Regions from separate parts of the Pseudoduganella sp. jia 12 genome, predicted to be linked through region 1. Evidence: predicted binding sites of a transcription regulator. Region 1 holds the regulator's gene; each other region holds the start of a gene.
The links. The regulator sigma-54, encoded in region 1, starts transcription at its own class of promoters, with help from an activator protein. The targets are predictions, from matches to a motif close to TGGCANGNAANCTGCTTT.

Region 1 (3,207 bases):
AGGTGGAAGGCGAGTTCATTTCCTACGACAGCCGCCGCGAGTTCTTCAGCGTGCGCAATTCCAGCACGGGCACCGACAAGCCGGGCGCCGGCCGCGGCACGATGGTGATCCAGCCGAAGCGCACCGCGCCTCCAGCGTCTTCCGAGGCGCCATCCACCCAACCGCCGGCCGTGCCGGCAGCGGGGAATTAAATGGCGCGGGAGCAGCAAGACTGCAGCAGCACGCTGATCGTGCGCGGGCTGCAAAAGAGCTACGGCAAGCGCCAGGTGGTGCATGACGTGTCGTTGCAGGTGGCATGCGGCGAAGTGGTGGGGCTGCTGGGCCCGAACGGGGCCGGCAAGACCACGTCGTTCTACATGATCGTGGGCCTGGTGGCGTCGGATGCCGGCACTATCGACCTCGACGGTACCGACATCTCCAGCCTGCCGATCCACAAGCGCGCCACCCTCGGCCTGTCGTACCTGCCGCAGGAAGCGTCGGTGTTCCGCAAGCTGACCGTGGAAGAAAACATCCGCGCCGTGCTGGAGCTGCAGAAGGTGGACGGCAAGGCGCTCGGCAAGGCCGAGATCGACGAGCGGCTGAATGCGCTGCTGGCCGACCTGCAGATCGAGAAGCTGCGCGAGAACACGGCGCTGTCGCTGTCCGGTGGCGAACGCCGCCGCGTGGAGATCGCCCGCGCGCTGGCGACCAATCCCCGCTTCGTGCTGCTGGACGAGCCGTTTGCCGGTGTCGACCCGATCGCCGTGATCGAGATCCAGCGCATCGTGCGCTTCCTGAAGGAACGCAGCATCGGCGTGTTGATCACGGATCATAACGTGCGTGAAACGCTGGGCATCTGCGACCGGGCGTATATCATCAATCAGGGCAGCGTGCTGGCCTCCGGCCGGCCCGACGACATCATCGCCGACGAGTCCGTGCGCCGTGTCTATCTTGGTGAACATTTCCGCATGTAAGCACTTGGACCGCGTTGTTCCACCGATAATGAGACATGACCAGCAGCCATGAACCAGCAGCCATGAACCAGCCATGAAACAGTCTTTGCAACTGCGTACTTCCCAGCACCTCGCGTTGACGCCGCAATTGCAGCAGTCGATCCGGCTGCTGCAATTGTCCACGCTGGAGCTGCACCAGGAACTGGAACAGCTGCTGACCGATAACCCGCTGCTCGAGCGGCTCGACGATCCGCTCGACCGTTCCGTGCGCCTGCTGGGCGATGGGGCGATCAACACCACGCAGGCGCCCGGAGAGGCGCCTCCCGAAGGCGGTCCGCCGCAGGATGCGCCGGCGGCGCCGGAGCCCGAGCCGTTCGAAGGTGGCGAGGGCGAAGGCCTCGACCCTGGCGCCGGCGATACCGACTGGAGCAGTGCGGGCAGCGGCAAGGGACCGGACGATGACGACGGCCGCCCGCAGCTCGAGGCCAGCCACCGCAGCCTGCGCGAACACCTGATGGAGCAGATGCGCGTGACGGTGCTGGAGCCGCGCGACCGGGCCCTGGTGGAGCTGATCATCGATGCGCTCGACGATAACGGTTATCTCGAAGAGAGCCTGGAAGACATCCATGCACGCATGCCGGAAGAGCTGGAGATCGAGTTCGACGAATTGCGCACCGCGCTGAAGCTGCTGCAGAGCTTCGACCCGGCGGGCATCGGTGCGCGCAACGCTTCCGAATGCCTGGCGCTGCAGATCCGGCGCATGCCTGGCGTGCCGATGGTCACGCGGCGGATGGCGCTGTGCATCGTTGAAAAGCACTTGCAGTGGTTCGCGCAGCGCGACTTCAACAAGCTGAAGAAGGCACTCGATTGCGACGACGAAGACTTGCGCGAGGCACAAGCCGTCATTCGGCAATGCAATCCGCATCCGGGCGCCGCCTTCGCGGCCGACGTGTCAGACTATGTCGTACCGGATGTCGTGGTCAGGAAAGGCCGCAGCGGCTGGGTGGTCACGCTGAACAACGACGTGATGCCACGCCTGCGCGTAAACGCGCTGTATGCCAGCCTGCTCAAGCAGGGCAAGGGCGAAACGCAGATGAATGCCCAGCTGCAGGAAGCAAAGTGGCTGATCAAGAATATGCGCCAGCGCTTCGACACGATTCTCCGCGTGGCCCAGGCCATCGTCGAGCGGCAGAAGAACTTTTTCTCGCATGGCGCTGTGGCAATGAGGCCCCTTGTGTTGCGTGAAATAGCTGATACACTGGGTCTGCACGAGAGTACTATCTCTCGGGTAACAACTCAAAAATATATGCTCACCCCGCACGGCATGTTTGAGTTGAAGTATTTTTTTGGCAGCCACGTCGCAACCGAAGCTGGTGGGGAAGCTTCCTCGACTGCGATCCGGGCGCTGATCGTGCAATTCACAGGAGCCGAAGACCCGAAGAACCCTTTATCCGACAGTAAGATTGCGGACATGCTGGGTGAACAAGGCATGGTGATTGCGCGACGCACTGTTGCCAAATATCGCGAAGCATTGAAAATTCCCCCAGTCAGCCTCCGCAAGTCCTTGTAAGCAATCTGTAGTGTATGGGTTCCTCTGCGCCGCCGCATTTCGATGGCGGAAGCTGCACGAACCTGGATTGATCTTCTTTAGGAGTGTGTGTATGAATCTGACCATCAGTGGACACCATATCGACGTAACCCCTGCCATTCGCGAGTATGTGCAGAGCAAGCTGGAACGCGTTAGACGGCATTTCGATCAGCTGATCGATGTAAGTGTGATCCTGAGTGTAGATAATCTCACCGAGAAAGAAAAAAGGCAGAAGGCGGAAATCAACCTGCGCATGTCGGGCAAGACCGTGTTTGTCGAAAGCGTCGCGCAGGACCTGTATGCGGCCATCGACTCGCTGATCGACAAGCTGGATCGCCAGGTCATGAAGCACAAGGATAAAGTGCAGAACCATAATCATGAAACCATCAAGCACCTGAGCGAGATCGAGATTCCCGCGTCACCCGCATAACGCCGGATGCAGGTCGCAGCCCTTTGGCTGCAGCAACAGAAGGGCGCGCAATGCGCCCTTTGTTACGTCCGCACCCCACCGTATTCCCGCAGTTCACTGCAGTTCGCCGCAGTTCACCTTCAGTTCACCTTCAGTTCACCTTTTACGCCACATCATCCGCATCCATGGCTAGAATGAGGCCAATAACGACAACGATGCGAGACACCATGACCGACCACGTCCATACCAAGGTGCGCAATGGCACCGGCTTCATCACG
Region 2 (3,207 bases), on a different contig from region 1:
GACCTGGACGAGAAGGACCAGATCAAGCTGGACTTCCCGGAACCGGATGCGGCTCCGCTGCCGCCGCCGGAAACGGTCGAAGTGGAATAAACCTCTGCCGCAAAAAAAACCCGCTCGCGAGAGCGGGTTTTTTTACGCCGGTGTATTGATCCGGGGATTACATGCGCCGCCGCCGTGCGGCCACGCCGGCCACCGCCAGGCCCGCCAGCAGCATCGCATACGTTCCCGGTTCCGGCACGGCCGGCACGGTCGACAGCGTCAGCTCCAGGTAGGGCTCGGCGCGGATGCCGCCCAGGTAGATGCCCTGGTCACCGGCTTCGACCGGCACCGCGTTCAGGGTCTGGTTCGTGAAGCCGATCACGAAATACGATCCGCCCACCGCATTGATGTCAGCCAGCGCCGCGCCGTTCAGCGTGATGTCGACGACGCTGTCGTGCAGCGTGGCGGCGGCATACTGGGTGCCGCCGCCCAGGTCGGCAAATACGTCCGTGCCCGGATGGAACGTGTTCAGCAACGGCTGCAGGCCGCCATCGAAGTCGAACAGGCCGATCACGCTTGGCGGCGCGTCGCCGTACACGGACGGCGACAGCGACAACGTAGCCGATGCCCACGTCGTGCCGGCCGGGATGAAGAAGGCCGCCCAGCTGTTGAAGCGCAGGCCGGTGTCGTTGCCCGTGTAGGTATTGCCGAGCGGGGTGGCTTCGTTGCTGCCGCCATTGCTGTTGACCCAGCCCTGCAGCTGGGCGATTTCGGTCACGGAGTCGGCGCGGGCGGGCAGGGCGGCAGCGGCGGCCAGCAGGGCGGCGGCGGCAAGGCGGGCAAGCATGACAGGGGGCGTGCGCTTCATGGGCGATTCTCCTCGGGGTGGGTGGGTATGGGAATCATCGTAGAAGCCGCCCAGCAAGCCCATCAATGACATTTACACTTTTGCATGCCGTGCGTCGGCCTCTGCCAACGATGAACGGTTGTGCTAGGTACGCGCGCCCGCGCGCGCCTCAATGGCCGCGCCGCCGAACCATCCTTGCGGCGAAGGCGACCACCAGCGCCCCCGCGGCCAGCATGCCGGGGCGACCTGGTTCGGGAACCGGCGCCAGCGGCACGCCATCGAGCGCGATGGCATCGAAGGCCAGGCCGCTGTCGGCGGACTCGTCGTACCAGTTCACCACGCCGAATTCAAGGATGAACTGGCCTGCCACGCTGAAGGTGTACGTGGCGTCGATCCACCCGGTCTGTCCGCAGGGCTGCGCGTAGCACGATCCCGAATCCTCGCCCAGCGGGCTCCATGCGAGCGGGCCGCCGCCCATGCCTGCGAATGGCGGCATGATCCCGGCCTGCGCCGATGGCATGCCGAAGCCCGGCACGGCATCGCCCCCCGGCGATGTGCGGGCTGTCACGAGCACGTCCGCTGCGCTGCCCTGCGCGGTGAGGAGCCGAGCCCAGGCGTAGTCGGTGAAATCGCTGCCGTCCGTCGACACGTAGTTGAACGAAAAAGTCAGGACCTGTCCAACCTGGGCGCTGAAGATGTGCGAACGCAGGGTGCTGCCATCCGCCGAGTCGGCAGGCACGCTAACGCCCGGCAGCAGCACATCGGCATTGCCGTTCGCATTCGATACCCAGCCATAGCGGCTGCCGCCGGCTGGTGCCAGCTCGATCGCCCCGTCCGCAGCGGCGGTGCCGCAATTGCCTACGCATTCCCAGCCGGCCGGTAGCCCGCCATCGAATACCTGGGCGCGTGCCGCCCCGCTACCGGCGAGGAACATCGCGGCAAGCACGAACTTGCAAGAATTATCGCTGATCATGACGGACTCCCATGGTTTTGACGTGGATCAGGAGAGCAGCATTTTGCATGCCGTATCTTGCAAGCCATTGTTTTATCAGGCGACAGCGCCTGTCGAACACGACGAGCTGTAAGATGTTTCGACAGTGCCGTCATGGCGGCGATTTCCGCGGCGAAATCTGTGCCAGAATCTGCGCTGCCCTCTTTCGACACGTCCAATGCCATTCCCCCGAACGATTCTTGCCGCCGCCCTGTGCGCCATCGCTGCTTCCGTTGCCGCCAACCCCTACCTGCGCTACCCGGCCGTCCGCGGCGATGCCGTGGTGTTCACTGCCGAGGGCGACCTCTGGAAAACCAGGCTCGCCGGCGGGCCGGCACAGCGCCTGACCACGCATGCCGCCGCCGAAACGCATGCCGCCATTTCGCCGGACGGCCAATGGGTGGCGTTTGCCGGCAGCTATGAAGGCGCGCAGGATGCCTACGTGATGCCGCTTGCCGGCGGCTTGCCGAAACGGCTGACGTTCGAGAACGGCGGCGTCCTCGTGCTGGGTTGGACGGCGCAGGGCGAAGTCCTGGTCAGCACGTTCCGCTCGGTAGGGCCGGGTGCGCACCGCATCGTGGCGGCCGTCCAGCCGGCCACGCTGGAGCGCCGCGTGTTCCCCGTGGCGGATGCGAACGACGCCGTGCTCGACGATGCCGGCAAGACGCTGTACTTCACCCGGCTCGGCCTGGTCATGACCGGCGATAACGTGCGGCATTACCGTGGCGGCGCCCACGCCCAGCTGTGGCGTTTCGACCTCGATGGCGGCGCGGAAGCGCGGCGTGTCTTTCCGGACAGCAGCGGCAACGACAAGCGGCCGATGTGGTGGCAGGGCAGGCTCTACTTCACCAGCGATCGCGGCGGCACGGACAACCTGTGGTCGGCGCAAGCGGACGGCGGCGACGTGCGCCAGGTCACGTCGCACAAGGACTGGGATGTGCGCAACGCCGCACTGGGCGACGGCCGCATCGTCTACCAGCAGGGTGCCGACCTGCACCTGTTCGACCTGGCGCGCGGCGAGACACGGCAACTGCCGGTCAGCCTCGTTTCGGACTTCAACCAGCAGCGCACGCGCCTGATCCGTTCGCCGCTCGAAGCGCTGACGAACGTGCAGCTGGCCGCGAAGGAGGAGCGGGTCGTCCTGACCGCGCGCGGTCGCGTGACGATCGCCGGCACGGGCAGCCAGCGCCGCGTGGAAATCGCGATCCCGCAAGGCGCCAGGGCCCGCGACGCGGTGTTCTCGGCCGACGAGAAATGGATCTACGCGATCGTCGACACCACCGGCGAGAACGAGATCTGGCGCTTTGCCGCGGATGGCTCCGGGCACGGCGAGCAACTGACCCGCGACGGCAACAATCATCGCTGGGCGCTGTACCCGTCGCCCGATGGC
Region 3 (3,207 bases), on a different contig from region 1:
CTGCATCATGATCGCGTAGGCCAGCACCAGCGCGGCAAAGATCACGATGGTCACGCGCATGGCCAGCAGCTGCTGCTTGTCGCTCATGCCCGGACGCAGGTTCTTCAGGATGTTCTCGACAAAGCTCGTCGATGGCGCCAGCAGCGTGGCCGACGACGTGCTCTTGATGGCGGAGAGCAGCGCGCCGAAGAACAGGATTTGCATGACCAGCGGCATCTTCGTCATCACGAACGTGGGCAGCAGGCGCTGGTAATCGTTCTTGGCCAGATCCATCGCGCTGTCGCCCATCACCACGACCGCGGCGGCCACGATAAACATGGGCACGAAGCCGAAGATGATGTAGCTGGCGCCGCCGATCACGGCGCCGGTGCGGGCCGTGGGCGCATCCTTGGCGGACATCACGCGCTGGAACACGTCCTGCTGCGGAATGCTGCCGAACATCATCGTGATGGCGGCGGCAAAGAAGAACATGATGTCGGTGAACGTGGGTTCCGGCCACAGGCGCCACAGGTCGGCCCGCTGCGCCATGTCCAGCACGTTGCCGGCGCCGCCCGCCAGGTCGGCGGCGAAGAACGCGATGACCGTCATGCCCACCACCAGCACGATCATCTGGATGAAGTCGGTGATCGCCACGGCCAGGAAGCCGCCCACCACCACGTAGATCAGCACGGCCAGCGTGCCGATCACCATGCCCGCGGCCGGTGCCAGCGCGCCGTTCGTCAGCACCGTGAATACCAGCCCCAGCGCGGTGATCTGCGCCGCCACCCAGCCCAGGTAGCTGAGGATGATCGCCACCGAGCAGAACACTTCGATGCCCTTGCCGTAGCGCTGGCGGTAGTAGTCGCCGATCGTCAGCAGGTTCAATTTATACAGTTTCGTCGCGAAGAACAGGCCGACGAGGATCAGGCACGTGCCGGCGCCGAACGGGTCTTCGATCACGGCATTCAGGCCGCCCTGCACGAATCGCGCAGGCACGCCCATCACGGTTTCGGCGCCGAACCAGGTGGCGAATGTTGTCGTGATGACCATGACCAGCGGCAGGCTCCGGCCGGCGACGGCGAAGTCGCTCGTGTTCTTGACCCGCGTGCCCGCCCACATGCCGAGGCCCAGCGTTCCCAGAAGATAAAGCGCGACAAAGATGATCAGGGTGTTGTTCATGCAAGCTTTCGGGAGCGGAAATAAGCGGGCGGAAAATCCCGGATTATAAAGGCTGGATGCGGCGCGGGAGCAACTTTGCCGGCGATTTGTGGCCGGATGTTGCTCGCCGGAGCGGCCCGTGAAATGCCGCCGCTGTCGAAAAACTTGACGAGGCGTGCAAGGTGCAAGTGCCGCGCGGGGCGTGGTGCGCGTGGCATGGCTTATGCGAGATCAACTGGGCTGGACCAGTGCACGTGCGCCAGCGGCGCGGCCGGCTGGCCGCCCGTCCATTTTCCACAGGAGCCCATCATGAAACGATTCTCGCGGTTGATCGGGGCAACGATACTGTCTTTCGCCGTGGCGGCCAGCGCGCAGGCGTTGCCGCTGTCCACATTGCTCGCCGGCGGCACGCTGAACGCCGGCGGCCTCGCGTTCACCGACTTCAGTGCCAGCTACAGCGCATCGAACCCGTTGCGGGTTTTCAATGCCGGCAATATCGACGTGACCGCAACCCCCGACGGATCGCCTTTCGGCGCGGGATTGAGGTTCGGGGTGAGGGACGACGAATTGACGGTGCAGGGCGATGGCGCCCTCGTTTTCATCGGCCTGCGCATGGGCTTTCGCGTGGCGGCGCTCGATCCGGCATGGCGGCCGGAAGCGCTGAAGATGACAGGCAGCGGGATCGACATGCGCCATGACGACCATGGCGTCTACGTTGCCGACTACGTTGCCGACTACGTTGCCGATTGCGTTGCGGATTACGTGAGCGGTGGTCCCGGCAGGGCCGGCTTCCTGTCGCAGCCGCAGGTGTGGGTCGCCAAGGACCTGATGGTGTGGGCAACCGACCGCGCCGATACGGTGGCGCTGGTCGTGTTCTCGCAGCATTTCGACCTGGAAGTGCCGGAGCCCGGCAGCCTGCCGTTGCTGGCGGTTGCCGGGCTCGCGGCGGTGGCCGTGTTCGGGAAGAAGCGGGCCACGCCGTGACGCGGAGATGCCCGCCGGCGCCGGGGGCTTACAGCTGCCCCGGCGTCCGGCGCCTTGCGCTTACTCCTTCAGCGCGGCGGCCAGTTCGGCCACCTTTGCACCGTCGGCGCCTACCGCCTTCACGAGGCGCTTGCCGTAGTCGGCATCGGCCCGGTAGAAGTGCGAGAGCATCGTGTACAGGCTGACCTGGTTTTTCACGCGCTTCAGGTCGCCGGACAGGTTGGCGACCAGGTCATCCTTGTCCTGTGCCGACAGGGCGCGGTAGTAGTCGCCGGCCTGCTGGAAGTTCAGCGTTTTGGCGATGCGCTGCTGCTGCGTGGTGCCGGCCAGCGGCAGGTTGCTGCTGCGGGCGTTCGGATCTTCAGCCAGGTTCGCGATGCGGCTCGGCTGGTAGTTCACGGTGCCCTTGCGGCCATCGATGTTCATCGCGCCATCCTGCTGGTGGTTGCGCACCGGGACCAGCGGCTTGTTGATCGGCAGCGACTGGAAATTGGCGCCCAGGCGGTGGAACTGCGTGTCCACATAGGAGAACAGGCGGCCCTGCAGCATGCGGTCTTCGGAAGCTTCGATTCCCGGCACCAGGTTGCCCGGTGCCATCGCGACCTGCTCGGTGGCCTCGAAGAAGTTGTCCGGCACCTTGTTCAGCACCATCGTGCCCACTTTGCGCTCGGGCAGGTTCGGCCAGATCTTGGTGGCATCCAGCGGGTCGAAGGCGAACTTGTCGAGGTCTTGCGGTGTCATGACCTGAACCGTCAGGTCCCAGGCCGGGAACTTGCCGGCGTTGATCGATTCATACAGGTCCACCGTGGCGTGGCTGGTGCTCTTGCCCTGGATGACCGGGATTTCCTGCGGGCGCAGGTTGCGCTCGCCCTGGCGCGACTTCCACGCGAACTTCGCGTACACATACTCGCCCTTGGCATTGACCAGCTTCAGCGCGTGCACGCTGCTGCCGTTCATCTGGCGATAGTTCGCCGGGGTGCCCCAGTTCGAATACACGCGGGTCAGCATCGCCGTGGCTTCCGGCACGTGCGAGAAGAAGTCGAACACGCGCTCCGGCTCCTGCACGTTGGTCACGGGGTCCGGCTT
Region 4 (3,207 bases), on a different contig from region 1:
CGCGTCGCGGCTGCCGTCGAAGCGGCGCAGCACATCGGCGGCGCGTTCCGCCGCCGGCAATGGCGCCGTGCCGTTGGCGCCGGCGGCCAGCTCGGGGCCCACGGCAAGCACGAAGGCCGGCGTCAGTGCCTGCAGCGGTTCCGCAGCCAGGAACAGCGCGAGCCGTTCGCACAGGTTGCGCAGCTCGCGCACGTTGCCGGGCCACGCATGCCGCGCCAGCAGCGGCGCGCACGCCTGCAGCTCGGCTTGCAGGTTGGGATGCGCACGCGCACCCAGCACGGCCAGCGCGTTGCGCAGCAACCATTCGGCCAGCGGCACGATGTCGTCCGTGCGCTCGCGCAGTGGCGGCAGCGCCAGCCGCAGTACCGCCAGGCGGTAGTACAGGTCGGCACGGAACCGGCCGTCGCGCACGCGCTGCGCCAGGTCGCAGTGCGTGGCGCTGACGATCCGCACGTCCACTGGCACCGGCCGCGTGCCCCCCACGCGCACCACCTCGCGTTCTTCCAGCACGCGCAGCAGGCGCGTTTGCAGCACCAGCGGCATTTCGCCGATCTCGTCGAGGAACAGCGTGCCGCCGCTGGCCGCTTCGAACAGGCCGGCACGGCCGCCACGCCGCGCCCCCGTGAACGCGCCTTCCTCATGCCCGAACAGTTCCGCTTCCAGCAGCGATTCGGCGATCGCCCCGCAGTTGACGGCGAGGAAAGGGCGGCGCAGTTCATCGACCCTGCCGTGCGGCGCGGCGCGGTGGATCGCCTGCGCGGCCAGTTCCTTGCCGCTGCCCGTCTCGCCCTCGATCAGCACCGTGGCGTTCGAGCGCGCATACAGCACCACCGCCTGGCGCACCCGTTCCATCGCCGGCGATTCGCCGCGCAGGTCGGCCAGGCCATGCCGGGCACGCAGCGTATCCTGCACGGCGCCGCCGCGGCCGCGGCGCCGTGCACCGCCCGTTTCCAGTTGCGCCAGCCGGGCAATCTCGAGCGCATCGTCGAACGCCTGCCGGATGGACGCCGACGAGTAAACGAATACCCCGGTCAGCCCTGCATCTTCGGCCAGGTCGGTGATCAGGCCCGCACCGACGATCGCTTCGATACCGGCCGCCTTCAGCTCCCGCACGTGGCCCAGCGCATCTTCCCTGGTGACATACGTGCGCTGCGCCACGTCGAAGCCGAACGTGGCGGCGAATTCGGCCAGCTCCGGCATCGGTTGCTGGTGGGTGATGACGGCGATCCGCGCCGACACACGGCGCGCGCGTGCCAGCGCACGCATCATGTCGCTGCCGCTGGCCTTGGCCACCACGAGCGGCACCGGCAAGCGGCCCTTCAGGTAAGCGGCGTTGGAACCGGCCGAGATCACCGCATCGCAGCGTTCCGTGGCCAACCTTTCGCGGATATGGCGCACCGCGTCGTCGAATCCGAGGTTGATCGGTTCAATGGTGGCCAGTGCATCGTATTCCGGCGTAATGTCGCGGAAGAGATCGGAAAGGCGCGACATCGAAACCGTCCAGATAATGGGCTTGTCCTGGTCGCCGGAAGAGAGGTAGGTCATGTTTCAATTATAGTTCAATGATGTTTCACGCGTTTCAAATGAAACGTCTTTGTGCAATGCGTACTTGTTCCAAGTCATTGATTCGACGTGCTTTCGGTCATCCGGAACCGCCTGGCACGCACCTTGCGATTCAGGTTGGCATCCATCACGCCATTTGAAAGGTCATCATGAGTGTTCAGTCCGCTGGAGCAGCATTCCGCCAGGCCGTCCGGGAAGAGTCGCCACTGCAGGTCGTCGGCGCGATCAATGCCAACCATGCGTTGCTGGCGAAACGGGCCGGTTTCCGCGCCATCTATCTTTCCGGCGGCGGGGTCGCGGCCGGTTCGCTGGGCTTGCCCGACCTCGGCATCTCGAGCCTGGACGACGTGCTGACCGACGTACGCCGCATCACCGACGTCTGCGACCTGCCGCTGCTGGTCGATATCGACACCGGCTTCGGCGCCTCGGCCTTCAACGTGGCCCGTACCGTGAAGTCGATGATCAAGTTCGGCGCCGCCGCCGTACACATCGAGGACCAGGTGGGCGCCAAGCGCTGCGGCCACCGGCCGGGCAAGGAGATCGTCAGCCAGGGTGAAATGGTGGACCGCGTGAAGGCCGCCGTCGATGCCCGCACCGACGACGACTTCGTCATCATGGCGCGCACCGATGCGCTGGCCGTCGAAGGCTTCGACGCCGCCATCGAACGTGCGGTGGCCTGCGTGGAAGCCGGCGCCGACATGATCTTTGCCGAAGCACTGACGGAACTGTCGATGTACAAGCGCTTCGCCGACGCCGTCAAGGTGCCGGTGCTGGCCAACATCACCGAATATGGTTCCACGCCGCTGTTCACGCTGGAGCAGTTGAAGAGTGTCGACGTGGACATCGTGCTGTACCCGCTCTCCGCGTTCCGCGCCGCGAACCGCGCCGCCGAGAACGTGTACGGCGCCATCCGTCGCGACGGTACGCAGCAGAACGTGCTGGACACGATGCAGACGCGCGAGGAACTCTACGACAGCATCGGCTACCACGTATTCGAACAGAAGCTCGACGCATTGTTTGCAGCCCAGAATGCGGCACAGAAAAAATAAAGGAGACCAGCAATGACCGAAACGACTTTCAAGCCAAAAAAATCCGTCGCACTGTCCGGCGTCACCGCCGGCAATACGGCACTGTGCTCCGTCGGCAAGACGGGCAACGACCTGCATTACCGCGGCTACGACATCCTGGACGTTGCCGATACCTGCGAATTCGAGGAAATCGCCTACCTGCTGGTGCACGGCAAGCTGCCCACCGCCGGTGAACTGAAGGGCTATAAAGCCAAGCTGAAATCGCTGCGCGGACTGCCGCAGGCCGTCAAGCTGGCGCTGGAAGCGCTGCCGGCGGGCGCCCATCCGATGGACGTGATGCGCACGGGCGCCTCCGTGCTCGGCTGCGTGCTGCCGGAGAAGGAAGACCACAACCTGGCGGGTGCGCGCGACATCGCCGACCGCCTGATGGCCTCGTTCGGCTCGATCCTGCTGTACTGGTACCACTACAGCCATGCCGGCCGCCGCATCGACGTGGAAACCGACGACGATTCCATCGGCGGCCACTTCCTGCACCTGCTGCATGGCGAAAAGCCGTCGGATTCCTGGGTGAAGGCGATGCACACGTCGCTGATCCTGTATGCCGAGCATGAATTCA

Region 2: the regulator sigma-54 is predicted to act here: its motif matches at 1,835-1,852, upstream of ACY65G_RS05940 (NF038132 family protein).
Region 3: the regulator sigma-54 is predicted to act here: its motif matches at 1,350-1,367, upstream of ACY65G_RS10265 (PEP-CTERM sorting domain-containing protein).
Region 4: the regulator sigma-54 is predicted to act here: its motif matches at 1,658-1,675, upstream of prpB (methylisocitrate lyase).

What each region holds. Positions count from the first base shown of each region.
Region 1 covers NZ_JBUXKP010000007.1:254,651-257,857, reverse strand. Annotated here, with positions in the region: gene lptA (lipopolysaccharide transport periplasmic protein LptA) at 1-191, shown strand, start outside; gene lptB (LPS export ABC transporter ATP-binding protein) at 192-953, shown strand; gene ACY65G_RS17495 (RNA polymerase factor sigma-54) at 1,027-2,502, shown strand; gene hpf (ribosome hibernation-promoting factor, HPF/YfiA family) at 2,594-2,950, shown strand; gene ACY65G_RS17485 (enoyl-CoA hydratase/isomerase family protein) at 3,157-3,207, shown strand, end outside.
Region 2 covers NZ_JBUXKP010000002.1:703,832-707,038, forward strand. Annotated here, with positions in the region: gene clpA (ATP-dependent Clp protease ATP-binding subunit ClpA) at 1-90, shown strand, start outside; gene ACY65G_RS05935 (PEP-CTERM sorting domain-containing protein) at 158-847, opposite strand; gene ACY65G_RS05940 (NF038132 family protein) at 996-1,799, opposite strand; gene ACY65G_RS05945 (S41 family peptidase) at 1,996-3,207, shown strand, end outside.
Region 3 covers NZ_JBUXKP010000004.1:229,326-232,532, forward strand. Annotated here, with positions in the region: gene ACY65G_RS10260 (high affinity choline transporter 1) at 1-1,158, opposite strand, end outside; gene ACY65G_RS10265 (PEP-CTERM sorting domain-containing protein) at 1,447-2,121, shown strand; gene ACY65G_RS10270 (catalase) at 2,182-3,207, opposite strand, start outside.
Region 4 covers NZ_JBUXKP010000002.1:712,045-715,251, forward strand. Annotated here, with positions in the region: gene prpR (propionate catabolism operon regulatory protein PrpR) at 1-1,545, opposite strand, end outside; gene prpB (methylisocitrate lyase) at 1,713-2,612, shown strand; gene prpC (bifunctional 2-methylcitrate synthase/citrate synthase) at 2,625-3,207, shown strand, end outside.